Regions from separate parts of the Bacillus sp. AMCV2 genome, predicted to be linked through region 3. Evidence: riboswitches for the same ligand, from Rfam matches in the RefSeq annotation. Region 3 holds a riboswitch; each other region holds the start of a gene.
The links. A riboswitch is a leader RNA that binds a small molecule or an ion and turns the genes downstream of it on or off. The one in region 3 is predicted to bind thiamine pyrophosphate.
Positions count from the first base shown of each region.

Region 1: another riboswitch for thiamine pyrophosphate. It lies ahead of thiT (energy-coupled thiamine transporter ThiT); the one in region 3 lies ahead of tenA (thiaminase II).
Region 2: another riboswitch for thiamine pyrophosphate. It lies ahead of ylmB (N-formyl-4-amino-5-aminomethyl-2-methylpyrimidine deformylase); the one in region 3 lies ahead of tenA (thiaminase II).

Region 1 is NZ_JBVYIB010000002.1:3,001,239-3,011,013, reverse strand. Features, by position in the region: gene AC0OMA_RS15680 (DinB family protein) at 1-385, opposite strand, end outside; gene AC0OMA_RS15675 (NfeD family membrane protein) at 553-1,077, shown strand; gene floT (flotillin lipid rafts scaffold protein FloT) at 1,098-2,627, shown strand; gene AC0OMA_RS15665 (N-acetyltransferase family protein) at 2,645-3,166, shown strand; gene thiT (energy-coupled thiamine transporter ThiT) at 3,208-3,786, opposite strand; TPP riboswitch at 3,886-3,987, opposite strand; rRNA gene AC0OMA_RS15655 (16S ribosomal RNA) at 4,452-6,001, shown strand; rRNA gene AC0OMA_RS15650 (23S ribosomal RNA) at 6,172-9,098, shown strand; rRNA gene rrf (5S ribosomal RNA) at 9,154-9,269, shown strand; tRNA gene AC0OMA_RS15640 (tRNA-Val) at 9,292-9,367, shown strand; tRNA gene AC0OMA_RS15635 (tRNA-Thr) at 9,400-9,475, shown strand; tRNA gene AC0OMA_RS15630 (tRNA-Lys) at 9,513-9,588, shown strand; tRNA gene AC0OMA_RS15625 (tRNA-Leu) at 9,599-9,685, shown strand; tRNA gene AC0OMA_RS15620 (tRNA-Gly) at 9,691-9,765, shown strand.
Region 2 is NZ_JBVYIB010000002.1:1,597,129-1,606,903, forward strand. Features, by position in the region: gene AC0OMA_RS08450 (bacillopeptidase F) at 1-429, shown strand, start outside; gene spoIIGA (sigma-E processing peptidase SpoIIGA) at 624-1,553, shown strand; gene sigE (RNA polymerase sporulation sigma factor SigE) at 1,616-2,335, shown strand; gene sigG (RNA polymerase sporulation sigma factor SigG) at 2,475-3,257, shown strand; gene AC0OMA_RS08470 (ABC transporter ATP-binding protein) at 3,405-4,199, shown strand; TPP riboswitch at 4,212-4,313, shown strand; gene ylmB (N-formyl-4-amino-5-aminomethyl-2-methylpyrimidine deformylase) at 4,401-5,681, shown strand; gene AC0OMA_RS08480 (YlmC/YmxH family sporulation protein) at 5,764-6,009, shown strand; gene pgeF (peptidoglycan editing factor PgeF) at 6,172-7,008, shown strand; gene AC0OMA_RS08490 (YggS family pyridoxal phosphate-dependent enzyme) at 7,015-7,707, shown strand; gene sepF (cell division protein SepF) at 7,704-8,159, shown strand; gene AC0OMA_RS08500 (YggT family protein) at 8,166-8,438, shown strand; gene AC0OMA_RS08505 (YlmH family RNA-binding protein) at 8,499-9,272, shown strand; gene divIVA (septum site-determining protein DivIVA) at 9,366-9,775, shown strand, end outside.
Region 3 is NZ_JBVYIB010000002.1:1,231,796-1,241,570, forward strand. Features, by position in the region: gene cwlQ (bifunctional muramidase/murein lytic transglycosylase) at 90-824, opposite strand; gene AC0OMA_RS06480 (CYTH domain-containing protein) at 839-1,411, opposite strand; gene AC0OMA_RS06485 (UPF0738 family protein) at 1,536-1,904, shown strand; gene yjbM (GTP diphosphokinase) at 1,933-2,568, shown strand; gene AC0OMA_RS06495 (NAD kinase) at 2,587-3,387, shown strand; gene AC0OMA_RS06500 (RluA family pseudouridine synthase) at 3,402-4,301, shown strand; gene prpE (bis(5'-nucleosyl)-tetraphosphatase PrpE) at 4,314-5,048, opposite strand; gene AC0OMA_RS06510 (monovalent cation:proton antiporter family protein) at 5,281-7,125, shown strand; TPP riboswitch at 7,187-7,295, shown strand; gene tenA (thiaminase II) at 7,374-8,084, shown strand; gene tenI (thiazole tautomerase TenI) at 8,059-8,676, shown strand; gene thiO (glycine oxidase ThiO) at 8,660-9,769, shown strand; gene thiS (sulfur carrier protein ThiS) at 9,769-9,775, shown strand, end outside.

The DNA.
Region 1 (9,775 bases), 1.8 Mb from region 3:
ACACAGGATGCGGAAGCACTCTTTCAAAATCTTCTTCTTTCAGAGAGGCAATCGCAGCAGTCAGCTGCTCTCTTACCACATCAAGCTCACGTTTCATTTGGCTGCCTGAAATAAAATCATGCGCAGGCTCAAGATGACTCGGGGCTTTCCGTTTATTATTTCTGTCCTGTGCTACCTCAAGCGGTTTTTCTTCAATTTCTTTAATCGGAGCGTCCTTTACACGTTCCTTCAACATTTTTTGTGCGGTCATATCGATTTTTTTCAAATGGTCAAGAACTTCCCGTATGCTCCATTCTTCAGCAGAAGGCTTTTGGTTCAGCTTTTCGTCAGAAAGTCCTTTCAATTCGTTCCACGTTTCTAATCTGGCTTCATTAAAGATACTCATCATATCTCCTCCTAAAATGACATTACCATATATATAAGCAATTATCATTTATAAAGCACTTCAAATGGGTTATTTGTCTTAAAATTTTGAAACTTTTCCCGTGGTGTCTCGTATAAATGGTAACGGCAGCCGTTCATCAATGCATTGATGAAGAAAGGATGAGGAAATTGGAGTTATTTGGAGTACCTATACAAACAATTTATCTTTATACGCTTATTATTGCGGGCAGCCTTACGCTGTTATTTCTGTTTTTCGGAGATGTATTTGCAGGGCTGCCGGAAGGCATTCCGTTTCTTAATCCGACATTAGTGCTCTCATTTTTCACATGTTTTTCAGCGGGCGGATATATAGGTGAACTCGTATTGCCTCTGTCAAGCTTGCTGATTGCGCTTTTATCTTGCATCCTTTCAATCATGCTGGTGGTATTGCTTCACATCTTTGTACTGGTACCATTATCATCTGCAGAAGAATCATTGGCATATAGAGAAGATGATCTCAGAGGAAGACTCGGTAAAGTGATTACAGCTGTTCCGGTTGACGGGTTTGGTGAAGTGGTCATAGAAGGGATAGGAGGCACCATTTCAAAGTCAGCGGTCAGTTTTGATAATCAGCAGATCAGTTACGGGACAACGGTGTTAGTCGTAGATATTAACAACGGAGTTCTTTCGGTTACTCCGCATGAACCCATTTAACATAAAAGGAGGAATTTGATATGACAATGCCGATTATAATGATCATCGGAGTTGTATTCTTTTTATTAATTGCACTAATAGCTGTGTTTATTACGAAGTATCGTACAGCAGGGCCTGATGAAGCGTTAATTGTAACAGGGAGCTATCTGGGGAATAAAAATGTTCATGTCGATGAAGGCGGCAACCGTATTAAAATCGTCCGCGGCGGAGGAACCTTTGTCCTTCCCGTCTTCCAGCAGGCAGAGCCGCTAAGCTTATTATCAAGCAAACTCGATGTTTCGACACCTGAAGTCTATACAGAACAAGGAGTGCCAGTAATGGCCGATGGAACTGCGATTATTAAAATCGGCGGTTCTATAGGAGAAATCGCTACAGCGGCCGAACAATTTTTAGGGAAATCAAAAGACGACCGTGAGCAGGAAGCGCGGGAGGTTTTAGAAGGCCACCTTCGTTCCATTCTCGGCTCAATGACAGTAGAAGAAATCTATAAAAACAGAGAAAAATTCTCTCAAGAGGTGCAGCGTGTCGCTTCACAGGATCTCGCGAAAATGGGGCTTGTAATCGTCTCGTTTACCATTAAAGATGTTCGTGATAAAAACGGTTATCTTGAATCATTAGGGAAACCGAGAATTGCCCAAGTAAAACGCGATGCTGATATCGCAACAGCAGAGGCTGATAAAGAAACACGAATTAAGCGGGCAGAAGCCGATAAAGACGCAAAAAAATCAGAACTTGAACGGGCGACGGAAATCGCTGAAGCTGAAAAACTCAATCAGCTCAAAATGGCTGAATTCCGCAGAGAACAAGATACGGCAAAAGCGAATGCCGACCAAGCATATGATTTAGAGACTGCCAGAGCGCGCCAGCAAGTCACAGAGCAGGAAATGCAGGTTAAAATTATCGAACGCCAAAAACAAATAGAACTAGAAGAAAAAGAAATTCTTCGCCGTGAACGTCAATACGACTCAGAGGTAAAGAAAAAAGCCGATGCAGACCGTTATTCTGTTGAGCAGTCCGCAGCAGCAGAGAAAGCCAAACAGCTCGCGGAAGCCGATGCCAAGAAGTACAGTATTGAAGCAATGGCAAAGGCTGAGGCGGAAAAAGTAAGAATTGACGGGCTAGCAAAAGCAGAAGCGGAAAAAGCGAAAGGAGAGACAGAGGCAGAGGTTATCCGCCTGAAAGGTCTTGCAGAAGCGGAAGCAAAAGAGAAAATTGCGGCTGCCTTTGAACAGTACGGGCAGGCGGCGATTTTCGATATGATTGTCAAAATGCTTCCGGAATACGCGAAACAAGCAGCGGCACCTCTTTCAAATATTGATAAAATCACCGTTGTCGATACAGGAGGAAGCGGTGAATCAAGCGGAGCAAACAAAGTAACCAGCTATGCGACGAACTTAATGTCAAGTCTGCAAGAAAGTTTAAAAGCATCCTCAGGAATTGATGTAAAAGAAATGCTTGAGAACTTTTCAGGAAAAGGAAACGTAAAACAAAGCATTAATGAATTAACAAATGAAATCAAAGAAGCCAAAACGATCCAAAAATCAGAGTAAGGAAAGGGCAGAACCGTATGGTAACTGTACGTGAAGCGAAGTTAGAGGATATAAAGGACATTGCAAAAGTGCATGTAGACAGCTGGAGGACAACATACCACGAAATTATCCCGATTGATTATTTAAACAGCCTGAACTATAAGGAATTTGAAGACAAATGGAAAAGTCGCTCGTTAAAGGGAGTATTTGTTGCTCAGGACGAAATGGGTTCAGTATTCGGCTTTGCTTCATTTGGACCTATTCGATCTGAACAAGAAGGCTATGACGGCGAGTTATACGCTATTTATCTTGTGGAAGAGCGCCAGCGGCAAGGTGCAGGCAGGGCGCTCTTAGCAAAAGGAGCGGAGTTTTTGCTTCAACATGGTTTTTCAAGTATGTTTGTTTGGGTTATTGAGCAGAATCCCTCGATTATATTTTATCAGGCCTATTCACCTGAAAGAGTAGCGGAGGACAACTTTGAAATTGACGGAGTAAGGCTGAAAGAAGTAGGTCTTGGCTGGCCGGATCTTTCAGCTTTAAAAACACTTCTTAACAGATAACGAACAATCCCCCAGCGGAATTCGCTGGGGGATTGTCACTTTTACGCTTTGTCACTTTTAAGCAAACGGGGTGCTGTCATAAATAATAAACATAGGACAATTGCACAAATAATGAATGAAGGAACCATGTAAGTCGCATTATAAGTTAAAGAATAAATCCATACCGGCGTTCCTTTTGGAGCAAAGCTGCCGAAAAACACAGCTCCTGAAATGACATGCGCGGCATAGCGCAGCAAACTGCCGATGAAAACTGCGCTGACCACTGAAACAATCAATTTCCCTTTTGTTTTTGATACAGCGGCTTTACGGACAGAAGAAGCGAAACAGCCGCTTATGCCGATTGCTGCGAAAGCGACAATGTAATCTAACAATAGCTGTACAGGATGTTGAGCAAACAAGTTTCCGATTGCTATTTGTACTAGACCTGTCAACAAACCTGTAGTAAGACCTGCTTTGACACCCCAGCGAAACGAAATTAAAAAGATCGGAATCATCATGATGGAGACCGAGCCTCCTTGAGGCATGCTAAGAAACATTCCTGAGACAATGTCTAAAATAACGGCTGCTGCTGTCATAATGGCAATTTCAATAAGGCGAACCAGTTGCTTAGATTGATTCATATCTATCTCCTTCCATTGACAGACAACCAAAAGGACAACAAAAAAGCAGCACGCGGAAGGATGAGAAAAGTTCCACGCACTGCTTTACGATCTGCAATTCATTTGACTTTGCCACATCCCTACGCCAGCGTTAACTAACAGGTTCAAAGGGTCAGAACGAAACCGCTCACTCTCAGCTTTAATGCTCCCCTTGTGGTCATCAGTATTTAGTTCGTTTCTACTATACAAGAAAACAAAAAAAACAACAAGATCACATGACTGATGTATATGTTCTTTTAAGAAAGTTATATGATACACACGCTTTAGAAATCATGGCGAGGATTATAGTTTATTTGTTTTATAGATTTTTTAAAAAAACTATTGCAATAAATAAATACAGGTGTTATATTATTAAACGTCGCTGATGCACAGCGGACACAAACTAGATGCTTCAAAACAACTTGAAAAAAGTTGTTGACAAAAAAGAAGCTGAATGTTATATTAGTAAAGCTGCTTCATTGAGAAGTAACGAAATGATCTTTGAAAACTAAACAAGATAAAACGTACCTGTTAATTCATTTTTATAAATCGCACAGCGATGTGCGTAGTCAGTCAAACTAGGACCTGCACGACGCAGGTCACACAGGTGTCGCCGCAGGATGCGGTGAACTTAACCTGTGATCCATTTATCGGAGAGTTTGATCCTGGCTCAGGACGAACGCTGGCGGCGTGCCTAATACATGCAAGTCGAGCGGACAGATGGGAGCTTGCTCCCTGATGTTAGCGGCGGACGGGTGAGTAACACGTGGGTAACCTGCCTGTAAGACTGGGATAACTCCGGGAAACCGGGGCTAATACCGGATGCTTGTTTGAACCGCATGGTTCAAACATAAAAGGTGGCTTCGGCTACCACTTACAGATGGACCCGCGGCGCATTAGCTAGTTGGTGAGGTAACGGCTCACCAAGGCGACGATGCGTAGCCGACCTGAGAGGGTGATCGGCCACACTGGGACTGAGACACGGCCCAGACTCCTACGGGAGGCAGCAGTAGGGAATCTTCCGCAATGGACGAAAGTCTGACGGAGCAACGCCGCGTGAGTGATGAAGGTTTTCGGATCGTAAAGCTCTGTTGTTAGGGAAGAACAAGTACCGTTCAAATAGGGCGGTACCTTGACGGTACCTAACCAGAAAGCCACGGCTAACTACGTGCCAGCAGCCGCGGTAATACGTAGGTGGCAAGCGTTGTCCGGAATTATTGGGCGTAAAGGGCTCGCAGGCGGTTTCTTAAGTCTGATGTGAAAGCCCCCGGCTCAACCGGGGAGGGTCATTGGAAACTGGGGAACTTGAGTGCAGAAGAGGAGAGTGGAATTCCACGTGTAGCGGTGAAATGCGTAGAGATGTGGAGGAACACCAGTGGCGAAGGCGACTCTCTGGTCTGTAACTGACGCTGAGGAGCGAAAGCGTGGGGAGCGAACAGGATTAGATACCCTGGTAGTCCACGCCGTAAACGATGAGTGCTAAGTGTTAGGGGGTTTCCGCCCCTTAGTGCTGCAGCTAACGCATTAAGCACTCCGCCTGGGGAGTACGGTCGCAAGACTGAAACTCAAAGGAATTGACGGGGGCCCGCACAAGCGGTGGAGCATGTGGTTTAATTCGAAGCAACGCGAAGAACCTTACCAGGTCTTGACATCCTCTGGCAATCCTAGAGATAGGACGTCCCCTTCGGGGGCAGAGTGACAGGTGGTGCATGGTTGTCGTCAGCTCGTGTCGTGAGATGTTGGGTTAAGTCCCGCAACGAGCGCAACCCTTGATCTTAGTTGCCAGCATTCAGTTGGGCACTCTAAGGTGACTGCCGGTGACAAACCGGAGGAAGGTGGGGATGACGTCAAATCATCATGCCCCTTATGACCTGGGCTACACACGTGCTACAATGGACAGAACAAAGGGCAGCGAAACCGCGAGGTTAAGCCAATCCCACAAATCTGTTCTCAGTTCGGATCGCAGTCTGCAACTCGACTGCGTGAAGCTGGAATCGCTAGTAATCGCGGATCAGCATGCCGCGGTGAATACGTTCCCGGGCCTTGTACACACCGCCCGTCACACCACGAGAGTTTGTAACACCCGAAGTCGGTGAGGTAACCTTTTAGGAGCCAGCCGCCGAAGGTGGGACAGATGATTGGGGTGAAGTCGTAACAAGGTAGCCGTATCGGAAGGTGCGGCTGGATCACCTCCTTTCTAAGGATATTATACGGAATATAAGACCTTGGGTCTTATAAACAGAACGTTCCCTGTCTTGTTTAGTTTTGAAGGATCATTCCTTCGAAACGTGTTCTTTGAAAACTAGATAACAGTAGACATCACATTCAATTAGTAACACAAGATATCACATAGTGATTCTTTTTAACGGTTAAGTTAGAAAGGGCGCACGGTGGATGCCTTGGCACTAGGAGCCGATGAAGGACGGGACGAACACCGATATGCTTCGGGGAGCTGTAAGCAAGCTTTGATCCGGAGATTTCCGAATGGGGAAACCCACCACTCGTAATGGAGTGGTATCCATATCTGAATTCATAGGATATGAGAAGGCAGACCCGGGGAACTGAAACATCTAAGTACCCGGAGGAAGAGAAAGCAAATGCGATTCCCTGAGTAGCGGCGAGCGAAACGGGATCAGCCCAAACCAAGAGGCTTGCCTCTTGGGGTTGTAGGACACTCTGTACGGAGTTACAAAAGAACGAGGTAGATGAAGAGGTCTGGAAAGGCCCGCCATAGGAGGTAACAGCCCTGTAGTCAAAACTTCGTTCTCTCCTGAGTGGATCCTGAGTACGGCGGAACACGTGAAATTCCGTCGGAATCCGGGAGGACCATCTCCCAAGGCTAAATACTCCCTAGTGACCGATAGTGAACCAGTACCGTGAGGGAAAGGTGAAAAGCACCCCGGAAGGGGAGTGAAAGAGATCCTGAAACCGTGTGCCTACAAGTAGTCAGAGCCCGTTAACGGGTGATGGCGTGCCTTTTGTAGAATGAACCGGCGAGTTACGATCCCGTGCAAGGTTAAGCAGAAGATGCGGAGCCGCAGCGAAAGCGAGTCTGAATAGGGCGCATGAGTACGTGGTCGTAGACCCGAAACCAGGTGATCTACCCATGTCCAGGGTGAAGTTCAGGTAACACTGAATGGAGGCCCGAACCCACGCACGTTGAAAAGTGCGGGGATGAGGTGTGGGTAGGGGTGAAATGCCAATCGAACCTGGAGATAGCTGGTTCTCTCCGAAATAGCTTTAGGGCTAGCCTCAAGGTAAGAGTCTTGGAGGTAGAGCACTGATTGGACTAGGCGCCCTACCGGGTTACCGAATTCAGTCAAACTCCGAATGCCAATGACTTATCCTTGGGAGTCAGACTGCGAGTGATAAGATCCGTAGTCGAAAGGGAAACAGCCCAGACCGCCAGCTAAGGTCCCAAAGTATACGTTAAGTGGAAAAGGATGTGGAGTTGCTTAGACAACCAGGATGTTGGCTTAGAAGCAGCCACCATTTAAAGAGTGCGTAATAGCTCACTGGTCGAGTGACTCTGCGCCGAAAATGTACCGGGGCTAAACGTATCACCGAAGCTGCGGACTGTTCTTCGAACAGTGGTAGGAGAGCGTTCTAAGGGCTGTGAAGCCAGACCGGAAGGACTGGTGGAGCGCTTAGAAGTGAGAATGCCGGTATGAGTAGCGAAAGAGGGGTGAGAATCCCCTCCACCGAATGCCTAAGGTTTCCTGAGGAAGGCTCGTCCGCTCAGGGTTAGTCGGGACCTAAGCCGAGGCCGAAAGGCGTAGGCGATGGACAACAGGTTGATATTCCTGTACCACCTCCTCACCATTTGAGCAATGGGGGGACGCAGGAGGATAGGGTAAGCGCGGTATTGGATATCCGCGTCCAAGCAGTTAGGCTGGGAAATAGGCAAATCCGTTTCCCATAAGGCTGAGCTGTGATGGCGAGCGAAATATAGTAGCGAAGTTCCTGATTCCACACTGCCAAGAAAAGCCTCTAGCGAGGTGAGAGGTGCCCGTACCGCAAACCGACACAGGTAGGCGAGGAGAGAATCCTAAGGTGATCGAGAGAACTCTCGTTAAGGAACTCGGCAAAATGACCCCGTAACTTCGGGAGAAGGGGTGCTCTGTTAGGGTGCAAGCCCGAGAGAGCCGCAGTGAATAGGCCCAGGCGACTGTTTAGCAAAAACACAGGTCTCTGCGAAGCCGTAAGGCGAAGTATAGGGGCTGACGCCTGCCCGGTGCTGGAAGGTTAAGAGGAGCGCTTAGCGTAAGCGAAGGTGCGAATTGAAGCCCCAGTAAACGGCGGCCGTAACTATAACGGTCCTAAGGTAGCGAAATTCCTTGTCGGGTAAGTTCCGACCCGCACGAAAGGCGCAACGATCTGGGCACTGTCTCAACGAGAGACTCGGTGAAATTATAGTACCTGTGAAGATGCAGGTTACCCGCGACAGGACGGAAAGACCCCGTGGAGCTTTACTGCAGCCTGATATTGAATGTTGGTACAGCTTGTACAGGATAGGTAGGAGCCTTGGAAACCGGAGCGCCAGCTTCGGTGGAGGCATCGGTGGGATACTACCCTGGCTGTATTGACCTTCTAACCCGCCGCCCTTATCGGGCGGGGAGACAGTGTCAGGTGGGCAGTTTGACTGGGGCGGTCGCCTCCTAAAAGGTAACGGAGGCGCCCAAAGGTTCCCTCAGAATGGTTGGAAATCATTCGCAGAGTGTAAAGGCACAAGGGAGCTTGACTGCGAGACCTACAAGTCGAGCAGGGACGAAAGTCGGGCTTAGTGATCCGGTGGTTCCGCATGGAAGGGCCATCGCTCAACGGATAAAAGCTACCCCGGGGATAACAGGCTTATCTCCCCCAAGAGTCCACATCGACGGGGAGGTTTGGCACCTCGATGTCGGCTCATCGCATCCTGGGGCTGTAGTCGGTCCCAAGGGTTGGGCTGTTCGCCCATTAAAGCGGTACGCGAGCTGGGTTCAGAACGTCGTGAGACAGTTCGGTCCCTATCCGTCGCGGGCGCAGGAAATTTGAGAGGAGCTGTCCTTAGTACGAGAGGACCGGGATGGACGCACCGCTGGTGTACCAGTTGTTCTGCCAAGGGCATCGCTGGGTAGCTATGTGCGGACGGGATAAGTGCTGAAAGCATCTAAGCATGAAGCCCCCCTCAAGATGAGATTTCCCATTCCGCAAGGAAGTAAGATCCCTGAAAGATGATCAGGTTGATAGGTCTGAGGTGGAAGTGTGGCGACACATGGAGCTGACAGATACTAATCGATCGAGGACTTAACCATACTTTTGAATGATGTCACATCTGTTATCTAGTTTTGAGAGAACACTCTCAATTTGTTTGGTGGCGATAGCGAAGAGGTCACACCCGTTCCCATACCGAACACGGAAGTTAAGCTCTTCAGCGCCGATGGTAGTCGGGGGTTTCCCCCTGTGAGAGTAGGACGCCGCCAAGCAATTGCACGTTAGTGCAATTATGGAGGATTAGCTCAGCTGGGAGAGCATCTGCCTTACAAGCAGAGGGTCGGCGGTTCGAGCCCGTCATCCTCCACCATTTTTCATTATACATATCGGTTTTACATATATGCCGGTGTAGCTCAATTGGTAGAGCAACTGACTTGTAATCAGTAGGTTGGGGGTTCAAGTCCTCTTGCCGGCACCACTTTTATATGATATAATATTCAAGTCTCTTGTAAGAAGAGCCATTAGCTCAGTTGGTAGAGCATCTGACTTTTAATCAGAGGGTCGAAGGTTCGAGTCCTTCATGGCTCACCATTTACATGTTGCGGATGTGGCGGAATTGGCAGACGCGCTAGAATCAGGCTCTAGTGTCTTTACAGACGTGGGGGTTCAAGTCCCTTCATCCGCACCATTTCTGCGGAAGTAGTTCAGTGGTAGAACACCACCTTGCCAAGGTGGGGGTCGCGGGTTCGAATCCCGTCTTCCGCTCCAACTATACCAT
Region 2 (9,775 bases), 370 kb from region 3:
GCCCGTATTCTTTTGGAGAATGGAAGCAATGAAATCAAGGTGATTGCTACAGACTTAGCAGGCAACAAAACGACGAAAAAGGCTGTCATTGATGTCAACTTTGACAAGCCTATCATTTCCGGCCTAATTCCGGGAGAGGATAAAAACTTAAAAGCCGGTGAATCTGTGAAAATCGCTTTCTCAAGCGCTGAGGATTTAGATGCAACGTTTATCATTCGTATGCCGCTGACAAATGCAAGAGCGAGTGTGCAAAACGCCACCGAACTCCCGTTAAGAGAAATTTCTCCGGGAAGATATGAAGGCTATTGGACAGCCACTTCTTCTATTAAAGCAAAAGGAGCAAAAGTAGAAGTGATCGTACGAGATGATTATGGAAATGAAACAAGAAAAACTGCGAATGGAAAACTTAATATCAACACAGAAAATTAAGTGGAAAAAAGCTGCCGTCATTGGCAGCTTTTTTATATATCCTCTCATTACAATTCCTCGACAAATTAAGCAGATTTCCCTGAAAAATTGTATTTTCCTCTCAACATTAATTGACAGACTTTCCCACAGAGCTTGCTTTATACTTATGAAGCAAGAAGGGGAACAGCGTGAGGCAAGAAAGAAAGGAGTCAGATGTGAAAATCTATTTAGATGTCATTTGGCTGTTAAACTTTTGTTTTGATGCACTTTTGCTTTTGCTCACGGCATTTATTTTAAAACGGCATGTGAAAAAAAGAAGACTGGTAGGCGGAGCGTTCATCGGTTCCAGTATTGTCCTTTTGATGTTTACTCCTTTTTCGCCGATTGTTGAACATCCGGCTGGGAAGCTAGCTTTTTCAGTTGTGATTGTGGTGGTGACATTTGGCTTTAAAAGATTTCGGTTTTTCTTTCAAAATTTGTTTTCCTTTTATTTTGCCACTTTTTTAATGGGGGGAGGAATTATCGGAGCCCATTCTTTGCTGCAGTCAAATTCTATTGTTCAAAACGGTGTCATGATTACCAATCAAACAGGGTTTGGAGACCCGATCAGCTGGTTGTTTATTGTTGCTGGCTTTCCAGCATTATGGTTTTTTTCTAAAAGAAGAATTGAAGATATTGAAACAAAAAACATTCAATATGAGGAACGAGTCAGCGTGCAGGCAGATTTGGGCAGCCAAACACTTCATGTCAGAGGCCTGATTGATTCCGGTAATCAGCTGTACGATCCTCTTACAAAAACGCCGGTAATGATCATTTACATTGATAAACTGGAGCCGATTTTCGGAACAGCCGAAACGATGATCATTCGAAACACAGACCCATTGGAAGCCATCGAACAGCTCGATGATTCCTTTCGCTTTTTAGATAAAATGAGGTTGATTCCATACAGGGGAGTTGGTCAGCAAAACCAATTTTTATTATGCGTTAAACCGGATCACGTAACGATTATGACAAAAGAAGAAATGATTTCTGCAGATAAATGTTTAATCGGCATCAGCACAACAAAGCTGTCGGCAGATGGAGAGTTTGACGCGATTATTCATCCGAAAATGCTTTCGGGCAAGGCTGTCAAACACGTTTCATAATGTTCGCAAATGTCCGTTACTTATCATACTCAAACGGCGTGACATTTAGAAGGGAGAGGAAGATGAAAAAACTGAAATTACGGTTGACGCACCTCTGGTATAAGCTGCTGATGAAACTTGGGCTGAAAAGTGATGAAGTCTATTACATAGGCGGGAGTGAAGCCTTGCCGCCTCCATTATCTAAAGATGAGGAGCAGGTTTTGTTAATGAAGCTCCCAAACGGCGATCAGGCGGCGCGCGCCATTCTAATTGAACGCAATTTGCGTCTGGTCGTATATATCGCCCGTAAATTTGAAAATACGGGAATTAATATAGAGGATTTAATCAGCATCGGTACCATCGGTCTAATCAAAGCTGTGAATACATTCAATCCAGAAAAGAAAATCAAGCTTGCTACCTATGCCTCCCGGTGTATAGAAAATGAAATCCTGATGTATTTAAGAAGAAATAACAAAATCCGTTCAGAGGTTTCCTTTGATGAACCGCTTAATATTGATTGGGACGGCAATGAGCTTTTGCTTTCTGATGTGCTCGGCACTGACGATGACATCATCACTAAAGACATAGAAGCTAACGTCGATAAAAAGCTTTTGAAAAAAGCGCTTGAACAGCTTAATGAGAGAGAAAAGCAAATCATGGAGCTGCGGTTTGGGCTTGTCGGTGAAGAAGAAAAAACCCAAAAGGATGTAGCGGATATGATGGGGATTTCTCAGTCTTATATTTCGCGGCTTGAGAAAAGAATTATAAAAAGGTTGAGAAAAGAGTTCAACAAAATGGTGTAAAAAATTTTATGGTTAGAACCCCTTGATTTTACAGGGATTTCCTGATTTCGACAGTTTTTCGGTCTGAGTGCAGTGCATATTTTTCCCACCCAAGGAGATACTTAACGTTGTACAGCAGCTCCTGTAGGGAGGGAAAAAAGTGTCGAGAAATAAAGTCGAAATCTGCGGGGTGGATACCTCCAAATTACCAGTACTCAAGAATGAAGAGATGAGAAAGCTGTTTAGGCAGCTGCAGGATGAAGGCGATGATTCAGCAAGAGAAAAGCTTGTAAACGGGAACTTGCGTCTTGTCTTAAGTGTCATTCAACGATTTAATAACAGAGGGGAGTATGTTGATGACTTATTTCAAGTCGGCTGCATCGGACTAATGAAATCCATTGATAATTTTGACCTAAGCCACAATGTTAAGTTTTCAACATACGCTGTACCTATGATTATCGGAGAGATCCGCAGGTATTTACGCGATAATAACCCGATCCGTGTATCAAGATCACTCCGGGACATCGCTTACAAGGCGCTTCAGGTAAGAGAGCGGTTAATCAGTGAGACAAGCAAGGAGCCGACTGCAGAAGACATCGCAAAAGTTCTTGAAGTACCGCATGAGGAAATTGTATTTGCGCTTGATGCCATCCAGGATCCGGTTTCTCTATTTGAACCGATCTATAACGACGGCGGAGACCCGATCTATGTGATGGACCAAATCAGTGATGAGCGCAATACAGATTCACAATGGATTGAAGAGCTGGCTTTAAAAGAGGGCATGAGAAGGCTGAACGATAGGGAAAAAATGATTTTGAGAAAGCGGTTCTTCCAAGGGAAAACCCAAATGGAAGTCGCCGAGGAAATCGGAATTTCTCAAGCGCAGGTGTCCAGACTTGAAAAAGCGGCTATCAAACAAATGAATAAAAATATTCATCAATAATGAAAAGCCTTTAAAACGATGTTGTTTTAAAGGCTTTTCTATTGATTACGGATGGTTTACGTTTTGGAAAAAGTAAGGTATCCTAGTTCGTACAAAGTTTTATGAAAATTAAAACAATTATAAAAGGTAATAAAGAGGAGGACCACGATGATTTTGCAGCTTGACAATGTCTCACTAAAACGGAATGGGAAATGGATACTGAGAGATATTCATTGGAAGGTGGAAGAAAAGGAAAATTGGGTGCTTTACGGCCTAAATGGCGCCGGGAAGACAGCGCTGTTAAATATGCTTTGCTCATATTATTTTCCAACATCAGGCGAGATGCAGGTGCTTGGCCATGAATTTGGCAAAACAGAGCTTGGGGAAAAGCTCAGACGTAAAATTGGCCTCGTCTCAGCAGCTCTTCAGCAAAAATTGTATCCGGCAGATTCAGCCTTTGAAATTGCTTTGAGCGGAGCTTACGCTTCGATTGGGTTATATGAAACGCCAAGTAAGGAAACCAGGGAAAAAGCGATTGGTTTGTTAGAGGACTTGGGAGCAATTGAATATGCCGATCGCCGCTATGAAACCCTTTCTCAAGGGGAAAAACAAAGAGCGTTGATTGCTAGAGCACTAATGGCCGATCCGGAGTTGCTGATACTGGATGAACCAGTCACAGGGCTGGATTTTATTGCCCGGGAAAAGTTGTTAGATACGATTACATACATTGCAAACAAAGAAAATGCACCATCTATCCTTTATGTGACTCATCATGCTGAAGAAATTTTGCCTGTCTTTGATAAAGCCCTTTTATTAAAACAGGGAGAGGTCTTTGGATCCGGAGAAATAAAGGAAATGCTTACTGATCAAGTACTTTCCGCTTTTTTTGATACGCCAATCCATGTATTATGGAATCAGGATCGGCCGTTTTTAACAAGAGCTGAGCCGATAACGAATGCCTGACAAACATATATAGATTCATCCTAGGGGTGCTTTGCGAAGCTGAGAGAGACTTTGTCTCAACCCTTTTGACCTGATCTGGATCATGCCAGCGGAGGGAAGCGGTGAAAAGCGGAGTACATCGGACTCCGTTTGTTTTTATTAAGCCGTTTCATCACATTTGAAACGGCTTTTTTGATTTTAAAGAATAGGAGCGGATTTACATTGGATCAACAAATAGACTCTTTGCAAAAAAAAGTGGAAGAACAAAAGGAGGAGCTTATTCAGCTTGCTAAAACACTGATTTCTTATCAAACACCCGCTCCGCCTGCAAGAAATACAGAGGGCATTCAGTCATGGATTGCGGGTTTTTTAAATGAATTGGGATTCTCGATCGACAAATGGGATGTGTACCCTGGAGATCCCAATGTTGTAGGGAAGCTAAAGGGAACAGATTCAGCAGATTATTATAGCCTGATTATCAATGGTCATGTAGATGTGGCAGAGGTAAAAGAGGATGAAGAATGGGAGCACAATCCGTTTCATCCAATTGAAAAAAACGGTCTCTTAATCGGGCGAGGCGCTTCCGATATGAAGGGCGGAATGGCTTGTGTGCTGTTTGCTGTCAAATTAATTCGTGAAGCCGGCATTGAGCTTCCCGGTGATCTGATTCTGCAATCGGTTATTGGAGAGGAAGTTGGAGAAGCCGGCACACTTGAATGCTGCAAGAGGGGCTACCACGCTGATTTTGCAATTGTCGCGGATACGAGCGATATGCATATTCAAGGCCAAGGTGGTGTCATTACAGGCTGGATCGAAATCAAAAGCAGTCAAACATTTCATGATGGAACGAGACGGAATATGATTCACGCAGGCGGAGGAACATTCGGAGCAAGCGCAATTGAAAAAATGGCAAAAATCATTGCGGGGCTCGGTGAACTTGAGCGCCACTGGTCCATTATGAAAAGTTATCCCGGTTTTAAACCAGGCACAAATACGATTAACCCGGCAGTTATAGAAGGCGGCAGACATGCGGCTTTTATAGCGGACGAATGCCGGCTGTGGATCACAGTCCATTTTTATCCGAATGAAACCCATGACCAAGTGGCAGCGGAAATAGAAGATTACGTCAATCGGCTGAGTGACAGTGATATTTGGCTTAGGGAAAACCGCCCTGTATTCAAGTGGGGAGGCTCATCCATGATAGAAGACAGAGGAGAAATTTTTCCGGCATTGGAAGTTGACCCTGGCCACCCAGGCGTCTTAGCGTTAACTGCCTCTCATGAGAAAGTGAAACGGGAGTGTCCAATTATTGACGTTTCTCAATCAGTTACAGATGGCGGGTGGCTGTATGATGCCGGTATTCCATGCGTAATATACGGTCCTGGAGATCTGCACAATGCACACTCCGTGAACGAGAAGGTATCGATTGAGCAGCTAGTAGAGTATACAAAAATTATACTCGATTTTATCATCAGCTGGTGCAGCCGGAAAAAAGAACAATGACATGAAAATTTCTTCTTGCTGACAAGGTTCAGCCTGCCCGTTCATATACTTGAACAAAAGGACGGAAAAAGGACGTGATGGAATGATCAGCATTTCAGAATTTCAGGTAAAGGATGTCGTCAATGTCTCAAACGGAAAAAAGCTGGGGAGTATTGGGGATATTGATATCAATGTGACTACTGGAAAAATTCAGGCGATCATACTCGGAGGAAATGGGAAAGTTCTCGGATTTTTTGGAAAAGAAGAGGAATTGGTCATTCCATGGCGAAATATAGTAAAAATCGGGGAAGATGTAATCTTAGTCCGATTAAGTGAACCACATGCATAAACCTGCTTGTCTGCCGCAGATTGGCAAATGCCGGAAGTCTCGATTCTTCCGGCACATTTCATTTAGAAATATGCAAATCGGCGCTCAACGAATGCAGTAAGATGTGGTAAAATAAGTGGGAAATTCCGCTTTTTTAAATGTTTGTCGAAAGGTTGGATCATCATGAATACATATCACCCATTCAGTCTTACCACACCCTCGACACTCATGATACAAGACTGGGCTCAAACGAATCAAAACAACAAAGAGGTCATTGCCGGATTTACGACAAAAAACGGCGGTGTCAGCCAAAAGCCTTTTGAATCGTTAAATACAGGATTGCACGTTCATGACAAAGATGCAGATGTAGTTAAAAATCGTGAATATATTGCCGATATGTTTAATACTGATTTGCAGTCTTGGGTATTCGCTGATCAGACACATGATAATCGCGTTCAGAAAGTGACGCAGAGGGATAGGGGAAAAGGCGCCCGTGAGTATCACACGGCTCTAAAAGCAACGGACGGGCTCTATACAAATGAAAAAAATGTATTTTTAGCATTATGCTTTGCTGATTGTGTGCCTCTTTTCTTTTATGATCCGGTTAAGTCGCTTGTCGGAGTCGCCCATGCCGGGTGGAAAGGCACCGTCAAACAGATTGGCAGAGAAATGGTGAAGCAATGGACTGAGAAGGAAGGTTCAAATCCCTTAGATATTTACGCTGTTATTGGCCCGTCTATCAGCGGTGCATGCTATACGGTAGACGACCGCGTCATGGATGCTGTCCGCGCATTGCCGGTTTCAGCAGACCTTGCCGTTAATCAGACGGCAAAGGCACAATATCAGCTTGATCTGAAAGAGCTGAACCGTCTTATACTGATGGACAGCGGTTTGGCAAGTGAAAAAATTTCTGTCAGCGGTTTATGCACGGAAAGCGAGCCGTCTCTTTTCTATTCTCACCGCCGCGATCAGGGGAAAACTGGACGGATGATGTCCTTTATCGGAATGAAGGAGGCATAAAAGATCTTGCGTGTTGTTGATAATTTACGACATATAAACGAACGAATAAACGAAGCATGTAACAGATCGGGCCGCAGCTCCGATGAAGTTACGGTTATTGCAGTCACTAAATATGTATCGCCTGAAAGAGCACAGGAGGCAGTAGATGCTGGCATCACCTGCCTCGGAGAGAATCGGGATGCGGAACTGCTCCGCAAACAGGAATTGATGAAAGGGAATCCGGAATGGCATTTTATCGGTAGTTTGCAATCAAGAAAAGCAAAATCTGTCGTCAATGCGGTTTCCTATATCCATTCCCTAGACCGGCTCTCGTTAGCGAAAGAAATTGAAAAACGGGCTGAAGGTACTGTACGATGCTTTGTGCAGGTCAATACCTCTCTTGAGCCTTCTAAACACGGCATGAAAAAAGAAGAAGTCATTCCATTCATACAGGAGCTTTCCGGTTTCGAACATATCCTTGTTGCCGGGCTGATGACAATGGCTCCGCTGACTGATGATCAAGATCAGATCAGAAGCTGTTTCAGGTCGCTGAGAGAACTCCGTGACCAGGTTCAGAAGCTGAACCAGCCGAACGCTCCGTGTACTGAACTGTCGATGGGCATGTCAAATGATTTTGAAATTGCAATTGAAGAAGGAGCTACTTATATTAGAATCGGCTCATCGTTAGTCGGAAATGAAACAGGGGGTGTACAGCAATGAGTATGAAAAATAAACTGAAAAACTTTTTCTCAATGGAAGATGAAGAATACGAATATGAATATATTGAGACAGAGCGGGAATCTCATGAGGAGCATGAGCAAAAAGAAAAGCCGGCTTATACGGGGAATAAACCTTCGGGCAAACAGAATGTAGTGAGCTTGCAAAGTGTTCAGAAATCCTCTAAAGTGGTGTTGAGTGAGCCGCGCGTTTATGCGGAGGCGCAGGAAATAGCCGACCATTTGAAGAACCGGCGGGCAGTTGTCGTCAATCTTCAGCGGATACAGCATGACCAGGCGAAGCGGATTGTTGACTTTTTAAGCGGAACCGTTTATGCCATCGGCGGCGATATTCAAAGAATCGGCTCAGATATTTTCCTCTGCACGCCTGACAACGTAGATGTATCAGGCACAATTTCTGAGCTCATATCTGAAGACGAACATCAGAGGTGGTAAAGCGAGATGATCCTTTATCAAGTTTTTTCGGTTTTAAGCTTATTAATTACAATATACTCATTTGCCCTGATCATATATATTTTTATGTCATGGGTGCCGAGTACGAGGGAAACAGCAGTCGGGCGTTTTTTGGCTTCGATTTGTGAACCATATCTCGAACCATTCAGAAAAATCATCCCTCCGATTGCAATGCTGGATATTTCACCAATCGTAGCAATACTTGTGCTTCGGTTTGCGACAACCGGCTTGTGGGGACTTTATCGCATGATTGCGTTTTAATGTGACAGTTTGATAGGGGCTTGGCAGCAGCCAAGCCTCTTTACATAGAAGGGAAAGACGATGAGCGATATATATCAGCACTTCAGAAAAGACGAGCGGGCCTTTATTGATCAAGCGCTCGAATGGAAAAGAATTGTCCAGGAGCAGTACCGGATGAAGCTGACCGACTTTTTAGATCCCCGAGAGCAGGTCATCCTCTCTGCTGTTACGGGACAGGCTGATGTCGGGCTTGCTTTTTCCGGCGGCTATGACAGAGCGGAGCGAAAACGGGCGATTCTGTATCCAGAGTACATTACTCCGGAAGAATCGGATTTTGAATTGCAGGCGTTTAACGTCCGTTATGCTGACAAGTTTGTCTCAGTAGATCATCGTTCTCTGCTTGGTGCATTAATGGGCATAGGATTAAAGCGGCAAAAATTCGGTGACATCGTGTTTTCTGAGACAGCAGTGCAATTGATTGTCTCAGCCGATACCGCTGATTTTGTGGCTGCACAGCTGACCCAAGCAGGCAAAGCGGCGGTCAGCCTAGAGAAAATCGACTTGTCAGACCTTAACATTCCAGCAGTGGATGTCGAAATAAGAGATGACACGGTTTCTTCTTTAAGGCTTGACGCCGTCTGCGCCTCTATGAGCAGGCAATCCCGCCAGAAATCACAGACGCTTGTGAAAAACGGCCTCGTGAAAGTGAACTGGAAGGTGGTTGAAGATCCTTCATACATAGTCGCGGAAGGGGACATGCTGTCAATCAGAGGTTTTGGCCGGTGCAGCTTAACAAAAATCGAAGGGAAAACCAAAAAAGACAAATGGAGAGTTACGTTTGAACGACAAAAATAGTCGGTTTTTCAGTTTTTTTCTCCATCTGTGCGAAATTTGTTTTATAATGTGAACTAGATAACCGTACTGAAATGTAAAAATGGAGGTGGCATCATGCCATTAACGCCAAATGATATTCACAACAAGACGTTTACAAAAAGTTTTCGCGGATATGATGAAGATGAAGTAAATGAATTCCTAGCCCAAGTCAGAAAAGATTACGAAATTGTTCTCCGCAAGAAAACTGAGCTTGAAGCGAAAGTCAATGAGCTAGATGAAAGAATCGGACACTTTGCCAATATTGAGGAAACATTGAATAAATCCATTTTAGTTGCTCAAGAAGCGGCTGAAGACGTAAAACGCAATTCTCAAAAAGAGGCAAAGCTGATTGTTCGGGAAGCGGAGAAAAACGCTGATCGCATTATCAACGAATCGTTATCAAAATCAAGAAAAATTGCAATGGAAATTGAAGAGCTGAAAAAACAGTCTAAAGTGTTCAGAACACGTTTCCAAATGCTGATTGA
Region 3 (9,775 bases):
GGGTTTGTATTTCATATCATATCACATAAAAATCAGGAATGCGTAAGATTTCACTTCGCAAAAAAACCAGAGGGAAAGAGCCCCTCTGGTTACGCGTAATAAGCTGAAGTTATTTTTTTTACATAGTTTTGCGTTTCTTGGAAAGGAGGAATGCCTCCGTATCGGTCAACATTTCCCGGTCCGGCGTTGTAAGCCGCTAATGCCATAGACACATTGCCGTCGTATTTATCCAGCATTTGTTTTAAATATTTCGTTCCGCCCTCCACATTTTGCTGTGGATCAAGCGGATTGGAAACGCCAAGTGAGCTTGCTGTTGACGGCATCAGCTGCATGAGGCCCATCGCGCCTGCTCCGCTGACCGCTTTTGCATTAAAGCCTGATTCCTGTTTGATGACGGCACGGATCAGTTTTTCATCAACGCCATATTTATCAGCGGCTTTTTTAATCGCACTGTCAATAGAAAAGTCTCCCGAACTGATCTGATTTGCTTCATGTTTGTTTGAAGCTGAATCTGCAGCAGCTGTTTCAGTGCTTTCTGCCGCTTTTGTGATTGAACCTGAATTGCTGCTCGTATATGAGTTAAGCCCATACGCTGAAAGCAGTGACGGCGCTGTTGTATTCGCGCTGTTCAGCATGCTGAGCGGGCTTGGCGATGAAGAAGGTGCTGATTGCTGAGATGCCAGACCGTTTGTATATTGGCTGAGCAAAGAGCTAAAACTTGAAAGCGGGCTTTCCGTATTCTGAGTGTCCGAGCTGCTGCGTGCATTAGATATGGACTGTAGTGCCTGAAGCTGAAGTGAAGCTGCCCAATTCGTTACATTCACGATGTCATTCCACCTTATATAGACTTTCTTTTTTCTTCATAAAAACGCAGAATTTTATTTTTGGTTTCGCGCTGAGGAATGCTGAATTGCTGAAGCAGCTTCTCGAAGGCTTGTCTGCCCTCATGCCAATCCGCCGCCTCAAATTCAATTTCATAGTCCTCTTTATTTAAATATCGGCTGTGGTCTAAAACTATTAAGCCTTTTTCTGTTTCTTTTTCCGCACGGTTTGTTGCTAAAGATCCAAAGTATTGAATGGCATCCGTATCGATCTGAAGCTTGTGCAGCTGGTCCTTCACAGGGCCCTCGGGAACTGAAAATCCAGCGAGATCTGATACCTCTGAAAGCTGCTGGTGCGTTTCCAGAAGCCCCACATCAGCCGGCTCCTTTAATGTAAGAACATACTTTCCGTTTTTTCTGCGGATACGAAGCGCAGCATGTTTTTGTTTCAGCGCGAAGCTGTCTGTATCAAAATAATGATTCTTTTGATCTGTAAAATCTTTTTCTGTCAGCTGGAGTGCCGCTGCTATGTTCTTGAATTCTTGTTTGGTCAGCATATTTTTAAATTCGATTTCAATTTCTTGGCTCATGATGCTCTTCCTTTCCGCCCTGTAAATCTTATTTTTACTATTATCTCTTTAGATGTTAGGTTTATCAATATCGAGCTCGATATGATAAAATGAATCTGTACTTTGTTTAAAAAAGGAGAGCATTATGCAAAACAGAATCGAAATTTTGAATGCAACATTATCGGATGATCAGCTTCGCCTTGCCTGTCAGACAGAAGGAAACGAAGCGGAACGCAAGCCGTCAGGTCAAATGCTTGTTGATTCTGACCACTTTGCTTTTGTATACATACTTGAATTAGCTGATTCTTTTGAATATGTCATTATAAAGGAACATGTATGGCCGGAACTGAAGCAGGCCCATGCACAAAAAATACCGGTTGTTTTAGAGGCAGGAGACCAAACAATTGAACTGGCAGGCCTGCATGAGGAGCTGGAATATCTTTTAGAAAATATAAAGGATAATGCAAACTACGGAGAAGAAATGGAAGAAAAAGTGAAACGCGTGTTTTTATAGAAACTGGTTCGGAATTGGGGGATGTATGATGGATGACAAACAATGGGAGCGTTTTTTAGTGCCGTACCGCCAGGCTGTCGAAGAGTTGAAAGTGAAGCTCAAGGGGATCCGCACACTATATGAATACGAGGACGACCATTCACCGATCGAATTTGTGACCGGACGCGTCAAGCCTGTGGCGAGCATACTTGAAAAAGCGAGACGGAAAAGCATACCGCTGCATGAAATTGAAACCATGCAGGACATTGCTGGCCTTAGAATCATGTGCCAATTTGTCGATGACATCCAAATCGTAAAAGAGATGCTTTTTGCCAGAAAAGATTTCACCGTCGTGGATCAGAGAGATTATATTGCGGAACATAAAGAGAGCGGATACCGGTCATACCATCTTGTTGTGCTGTACCCTTTGCAGACGGTATCCGGAGAAAAGCATGTTCTCGTGGAAATACAGATCCGTACACTGGCGATGAATTTTTGGGCGACCATTGAGCATTCATTGAATTATAAATACAGCGGAAACATTCCTGAAAAAGTAAAACTAAGGCTTCAGCGCGCTTCTGAAGCGGCTTCCCGGCTTGATGAAGAGATGTCGGAGATCAGGGGTGAAGTACAGGAAGCTCAAGCTGCCTTTTCAAGAAAGAAAAAAGGAAGCGAGCAACAATAGGTAAAGGGGAAGAAGAGCATGAAATTTGCCGTATCATCAAAAGGAGATCAAGTTTCTGATACGCTGAAAAGCAAAATACAGGCGTATTTATTGGATTTTGATATGGAACTGGATGAAAATGAACCGGAAATCGTTATTTCAGTCGGAGGCGACGGAACGCTTTTGTATGCTTTTCACAGATACAGCGACCGCTTGGACAAAACAGCATTTGTCGGCGTTCACACAGGTCATCTGGGTTTTTATGCCGACTGGGTTCCTCATGAAATTGAAAAACTTGTTCTTGCCATCGCGAAAACGCCGTATCATACAGTCGAATATCCGCTTCTCGAAGTCATTGTGACCTATCACGAAAACGAGCGGGAAGAAAGATACTTAGCTTTGAATGAATGTACGATTAAAAGCATCGAAGGAAGCCTTGTTGCAGATGTGGAAATCAAAGGGCAGCTCTTTGAAACCTTCCGGGGCGACGGCCTCTGCCTGTCAACTCCATCAGGCAGCACAGCCTACAATAAGGCGCTGGGCGGAGCGATTATCCATCCCTCTATCAGGGCGATCCAGCTTGCGGAAATGGCTTCAATTAATAACCGCGTGTTCCGTACGGTCGGGTCACCTCTGCTTCTCCCATCCCATCATGATTGCATGATTAAGCCGAGAAACGAAGTTGACTTTCAAGTGACGATTGACCATTTAACCCTTCTCCATAAAGATGTAAAGTCGATCCGCTGCCAGGTTGCATCCGAAAAAGTGCGGTTTGCGAGATTCCGTCCGTTTCCATTTTGGAAAAGAGTCCAGGATTCGTTTATTGGAAAAGGTGAATAGAAAGAGGACATATCGTGGAGCATTTTTTTATCAGAAAGAACATTACTTCCGCTGAGGACGGGATGACTGTAAAAGAATATGCCGGTGAACTGGGAATTTCGAAACGTCTGCTGACCGATATTAAGTTTGGCGGGGGAGACATGCTGATCAACGGTGAGCATGTGACGGTTAAATACGTTTTGAAAGAGGGAGATCTTCTTATCGTGAAGTTTCCTGAGGAACAGGTGAGCGAGACGCTGTTGGCAGAGCCTGTTCCGCTCGATATCCTTTATGAGGATGAACATGTGCTTGTGATAAACAAACAGCCGTATGTGTCATCAATCCCTTCGAGAGAGCATCCCTCCGGCAGCATTGCCAATGGAATTATTGATCATTATCAAACAACCGGAGTGAGGGCGACAGTACATCTTGTCACCCGGCTAGACCGGGATACATCTGGTGTCATGCTTGTTGCCAAGCATCGATTTGCCCACTCCATTTTATCGTCTGCGCAAAAAAAAGGCCTTGTGAAACGCCGGTATGCGGCAGTGGTTCACGGGCGGATGGCACAGATGGAGGGAACAGTCGATGCTCCGATTGGCAGACATCCTGACAGTATTATTGAACGGACGGTAACACCGGACGGCCAGAAGGCTGTTACTCATTTTTACGTCACATGTGCAAATGATGACATGACCTCGGTGGCATTGCAGCTTGAGACTGGACGAACCCATCAAATTCGTGTTCATATGAGCTATCTCGGGCACCCGTTGTGCGGCGATACACTGTACGGCGGAACGAGACAGGAAATTGGCCGGCAGGCTCTGCACAGCGAGCATCTTTCGTTTATCCATCCGCTGACACAGGAGAACATGACGTTTCATGCTCCACTGCCTCAGGACATGAGAAAACTGATAAAAGGAGAGAATCATTGATTCTCTCCTTTTTTATATGGGGCGAAATCTTGATTCGTCGTAAGGCAGGGAGCTTGGAACAGAGACGGTTTCTATTTCTGGAAAGCGAAAGCCTGTCAGTTGATTTCCGAACACGCAGCCTGTATCAATGTTGATGGTGCGATTGACCTTCCGAGGCTCTTTCACAGGTGTATGACCGTATACCACCCAAGCCTTTCCATTATAGGCTGCCGCCCAATCACGTCTGACGGGTCTGCCGTCCGGATATGTTTCACCCGTCACGTCACCGTAAAGCACAAAGTCCTTCACTCTGCGGGTATATTTGCCGATATCGTCAGCTCTTATGCCAGCATGGGCGACAACTAATTCTCCATTATGTAAGATGTCGTAAAGCGGCGCTGTTTCGTACAGCTTCATAAACTGTTCACTGACTGCTTTTCTCTCATCTTTGGAAAGTTCCTCAAGCTCTGCCGCTGTTGTTTCGAGACCATGCATCACTTTTACCGGATTTCCTTTTAAGTAACGATATAATTTATTGCAATGGTTTCCCGGGACATAACGTACAGCGCCTTTTTCGTAAGCGCCTGCTACAAATCGGATGACCTCTATCGATTTAGGCCCTCTGTCAGTTAAATCTCCGGCAAAAACAAGCACCCTGCCTTCTTCGTGGACAGGTACTCCATTTTTGATTGTATAGCCAAGCTTCTGGATTAATGCAGTCATTTCGTCATAGCAGCCATGAATATCGCTGATGATATCGTAAGCCATGCGGTATCCTCCTTACCGATTGTTTTATTTATTATGAAGCAAAGTGTTGTGAGTCATCACAAGCTTTTATGTGCAAATTATAGAAGAATCATTTTCTAAACAGGATTAAGACCATATTACTTTATTTTTCATCATCACCCTTGTTAAAATCGCGTTATGTTTTTTAAAAATGAGGTTTTGTTCTTTGAGTGAGAACTGGCATAACCCTGATCTAAAGAAGGAGGTTCTTATTATGGCGCATACATCTGTCGCATCTTTAGTTGTTGTACTTATCGTTGCATTTTTGACACCCATCCTTTTGCATCGGTTTAAACTCAGCATCCCGGTTGTTGTTGCTGAAATCATTATGGGGCTGATTATTGGGAAAAGCGGCCTTAATTTAGTTGTGGAGGGTGACACCTGGCTCCAGACACTTTCTATGCTTGGGTTTATCTTTTTAATGTTTTTAAGCGGGCTTGAAATTGATTTTTCATCGTTTGAGAAAGGGAAGAAAAAGCAGTTCCTGCCGAACGGCAAGGAAGCGCCTAATACGTTTGCTGCGGCATCTATTATTTTTGTCGGCATTTTTATTTTATCATTGCTCTTGTCCTATGGGTTCGTCTTGGCTGGATTTATCCAAAATGCTTTTTTAATGACCCTGATTATTTCAACGATATCGTTAGGCGTTGTCGTTCCAACATTAAAAGAAGAACGGATCATGAATTCAAATATCGGGCAGATTATTTTGCTTGTTGCTGTTATTGCTGATTTGGCCACGATGATTCTTCTTGCTGTTTTTTCTTCTTTATACGGAGAGGACAGCGGAAACATGTGGCTCCTGATGATTCTGTTTGCGGCCGGAGTGGTGCTATACTTTTTCGGCCGGGTCTTTAAACATCGCTCTTTTGTTCAGTCCATGTCAAAAGGGACGATCCAGATCGGGACGCGTGCCATTTTTACGTTAATTATTGTACTCGTTGCCCTGTCTGAATCACTTGGGGCGGAAAATATTCTCGGCGCTTTCTTAGCGGGGGTTCTCGTTTCCCTGCTTTCGCCAAACAAAGAACTTGTTCAGCAGCTGGATTCATTTGGTTATGGGTTCTTAATACCGATTTTCTTTGTGATGGTCGGTGTGAAGCTGGATATTTGGACTCTTTTTCAGGATAAAACAATTTTAATCATGATTCCGCTCCTGCTGCTGGCGCTGTTAGTCAGCAAAATCATTCCTGTCATGTACTTAAAGAAGTGGTATGATAACCGAACCATTTTCGCGTCTGGTTTCTTGCTGACATCAACGCTTTCGCTCGTGATTGCCGCTGCAACAATCGGCCAGCAGCTTCACGTGATCAGTGCAAATATGTCAGGAGCGCTAATTTTAGTAGCCGTCATTGCAAGTATTTTTACGCCGATCTGTTTTAAAAAATTATACAAACGGGAAGAGCAGCCGGAGGAGAAAAAGACGATTACGTTCATCGGCGCCAATCAAATGACTTTGCCTGTTACACTCGAATTGCCAGAGGAAGAGTATGACGTGCGTGTTGTACACGTCTACCAAGAGAATGCAGAGGAAAAGCTGTCAGAATCAGTGTTTGCTGTTGAAACAATTTCTGACTATGAACACGAGACGCTTGAATCACTCGGCATTTTTGAAACGGATATCCTCGTTGTGGCGACAGGAAATGAAGATATGAATGCAGACATTGCATTACTTGCAAAAGAAAAAGGCACAGAAAGAGTCATTGCAAGCGTAGGATCACCGGAGCATGAAGCAGCTCTGAAGGAGCAGGGAATCAGCATCTTTTCTATTCTGCTGTCGACAAAAACGTTGCTTCGCGCACTGATTGAAGCGCCTGGCGTCATGAAGCTGCTCACGAACCAGGAGTCTTCACTGTATCAAATTAATATGGAGAACAGTAAATACGACGGTGTGATTTTACGGGAATTCCCTTTAACAGGTGACGTCATCTTTGTCAGGATTTTCAGAGGTGTGGACAGCATTGTTCCTCATGGGGATACAAGGCTGAAACTGGGAGATCGCTTAATTGTCACCGGATCTCGGGGGTACGTAACGGATCTTAAGAAAACATTGGAAGGATAAATCTTGACCAAATAAGGATTCGTGTTAATATAGAGGTGCAGAACAATTCAATATGTATTCGTTTAACCACTAGGGGTGTCCTTCATAAGGACTGAGATAAAAGTGTGACTTTTAGACCCTCATAACTTGAACAGGTTCAGACCTGCGTAGGGAAGTGGAGCGGTATTTGTGTTATTTTACTATGCCAATTCCAAACCACTTTTCCTTGCGGGAAAGTGGTTTTTTTATTTTCAGAGGGGGAATGATTTGTGAAGTTTTCAGAAGAATGCCGCAGCGCAGCCGCAGAATGGTGGGAGGGGAGCTTTGTCCATCCGTTCGTTCAAGGAATCGGTGACGGAACGCTTCCGATTGACCGTTTTAAATACTACGTACTTCAGGATTCCTATTACTTAACGCATTTTGCAAAGGTGCAGTCATTTGGCGCAGCTTATGCGAAGGACCTTTTTACAACGGGGAGGATGGCAAGCCATGCCCAAGGTACATATGAGGCGGAAATGGCGCTTCATCGCGAGTTTGCCGAGCTGTTGGAAATCAGCGAGGAAGAGCGTAAGGCGTTTAAGCCGTCTCCTACGGCGTACTCTTATACATCCCATATGTACCGTTCGGTTTTGAGTGGGAATTTCGCTGAAATCTTAGCGGCCTTGCTGCCATGCTACTGGCTCTATTACGAGGTTGGTGAGAAATTGCTGCATTGCGATCCTGGGCATCCGATTTATCAAAAGTGGATTGGGACGTACGGCGGTGACTGGTTTAGACAACAGGTTGAGGAGCAAATCAACCGCTTTGATGAGCTGGCGGAAAACAGCACGGAGGAAGTGCGTGCCAAGATGAAAGAGAATTTTGTCATCTCCAGCTTCTATGAATATCAATTTTGGGGAATGGCCTATCAAAAAGAAGGCTGGTCGGAGCGCGGCATAAAAGAGGTGGAGGAATGTGGAGCTTCACGCCATAACGGATAACTGCAAGCCGGTAGAAGAGCTAGCGAGAACCATCATTTCGATTCAGAATGAAGTTGATTTTATTCACATTCGGGAACGCTCAAAATCGGCGGCAGATATTCTGAAACTGCTCGAGCTTATTTTTGAAGGCGGTATAGATAAACGAAAACTGGTGATGAACGGGCGCGTGGATATTGCGCTTTTTTCTACGATTCATCGCGTGCAGCTGCCAAGCAGCAGCTTTTCGCCGAAGCAGGTAAGAGCCAGATTTCCTCACCTTCATATCGGGCGGTCCGTGCATTCACTGGAGGAAGCGGTTCAAGCAGAAAAGGAAGACGCAGACTACGTGTTGTTCGGCCATGTGTTTGAAACAGATTGCAAAAAGGGTCTTGAAGGCAGAGGTGTGTCTTTGCTGTCAGATATTAAACAGCGGATTTCCATCCCGGTTATTGCCATCGGCGGAATGACGCCAGACAGATTAAGAGACGTAAAACAAGCAGGAGCAGATGGCATCGCTGTCATGTCGGGAATTTTTTCTTCCGCTGACCCTTTGGAAGCTGCCAGACGATATTCCCGCAAGCTAAAGGAGATGCGCTATGAAAAGGCATTATGATGCAGTTGTCATTGGAGGCGGAATTATCGGTTCCGCGATTGCTTATCATTTGGCAAAGGAAAACAAAAGCACCGCATTGTTTGAAAGCGGAACAATGGGCAGCAGAACGACAAGTGCCGCTGCCGGAATGCTGGGCGCCCATGCCGAATGCGAGGAACGTGACGCGTTTTTTGATTTCGCCATGCACAGTCAGCGTCTGTACAAAGGTCTTGGAGAAGAGCTTTATGCATTATCTGGTGTGGATATCAGGCAGCATAACGGCGGTATGTTTAAGCTTGCATTTTCTGAAGAAGATGTGCTGCAGCTGAGACAGATGGACGATTTGGACTCTGTCAGCTGGTATTCAAAAGAAGAGGTGTTAGAAAAAGAGCCGTATGCGTCAGGTGACATCTTTGGTGCATCTTTTATTCAGGATGATGTGCATGTGGAGCCTTATTTTGTTTGCAAGGCATATGTGAAAGCAGCAAAAATGCTTGGGGCGGAGATTTTTGAGCATACGCCCGTCCTGCATGTCGAACGTGACGGTGAAGCCCTGTCCATCAAGACCCCTAGTGGAGACGTATGGGCTAATCATGTTGTCGTTGCCAGCGGGGTGTGGAGCGGAATGTTTTTTAAACAGCTCGGACTGAACAATGCTTTTCTCCCTGTAAAAGGGGAGTGCCTGTCCGTTTGGAATGATGATATCCCGCTGACAAAAACGCTTTATCATGACCATTGCTATATCGTACCGAGAAAAAGCGGCAGACTGGTTGTCGGCGCGACAATGAAGCCGGGGGACTGGAGTGAAACACCAGATCTTGGCGGATTGGAATCGGTTATGAAAAAAGCAAAAACGATGCTGCCGGCTATACAGAATATGAAGGTGGATCGTTTTTGGGCGGGACTCCGGCCGGGAACAAAGGATGGAAAACCGTACATCGGCAGACATCCTGAGGACAGCCGTATTTTATTTGCGGCTGGTCATTTCAGAAATGGCATCCTGCTTGCTCCCGCAACGGGCGCTTTGATCAGTGATCTCATCATGAATAAAGAGGTCAACCAAGACTGGCTGCACGCATTCCGAATTGATCGCAAGGAGGCGGTTCAGATATGATGCTAC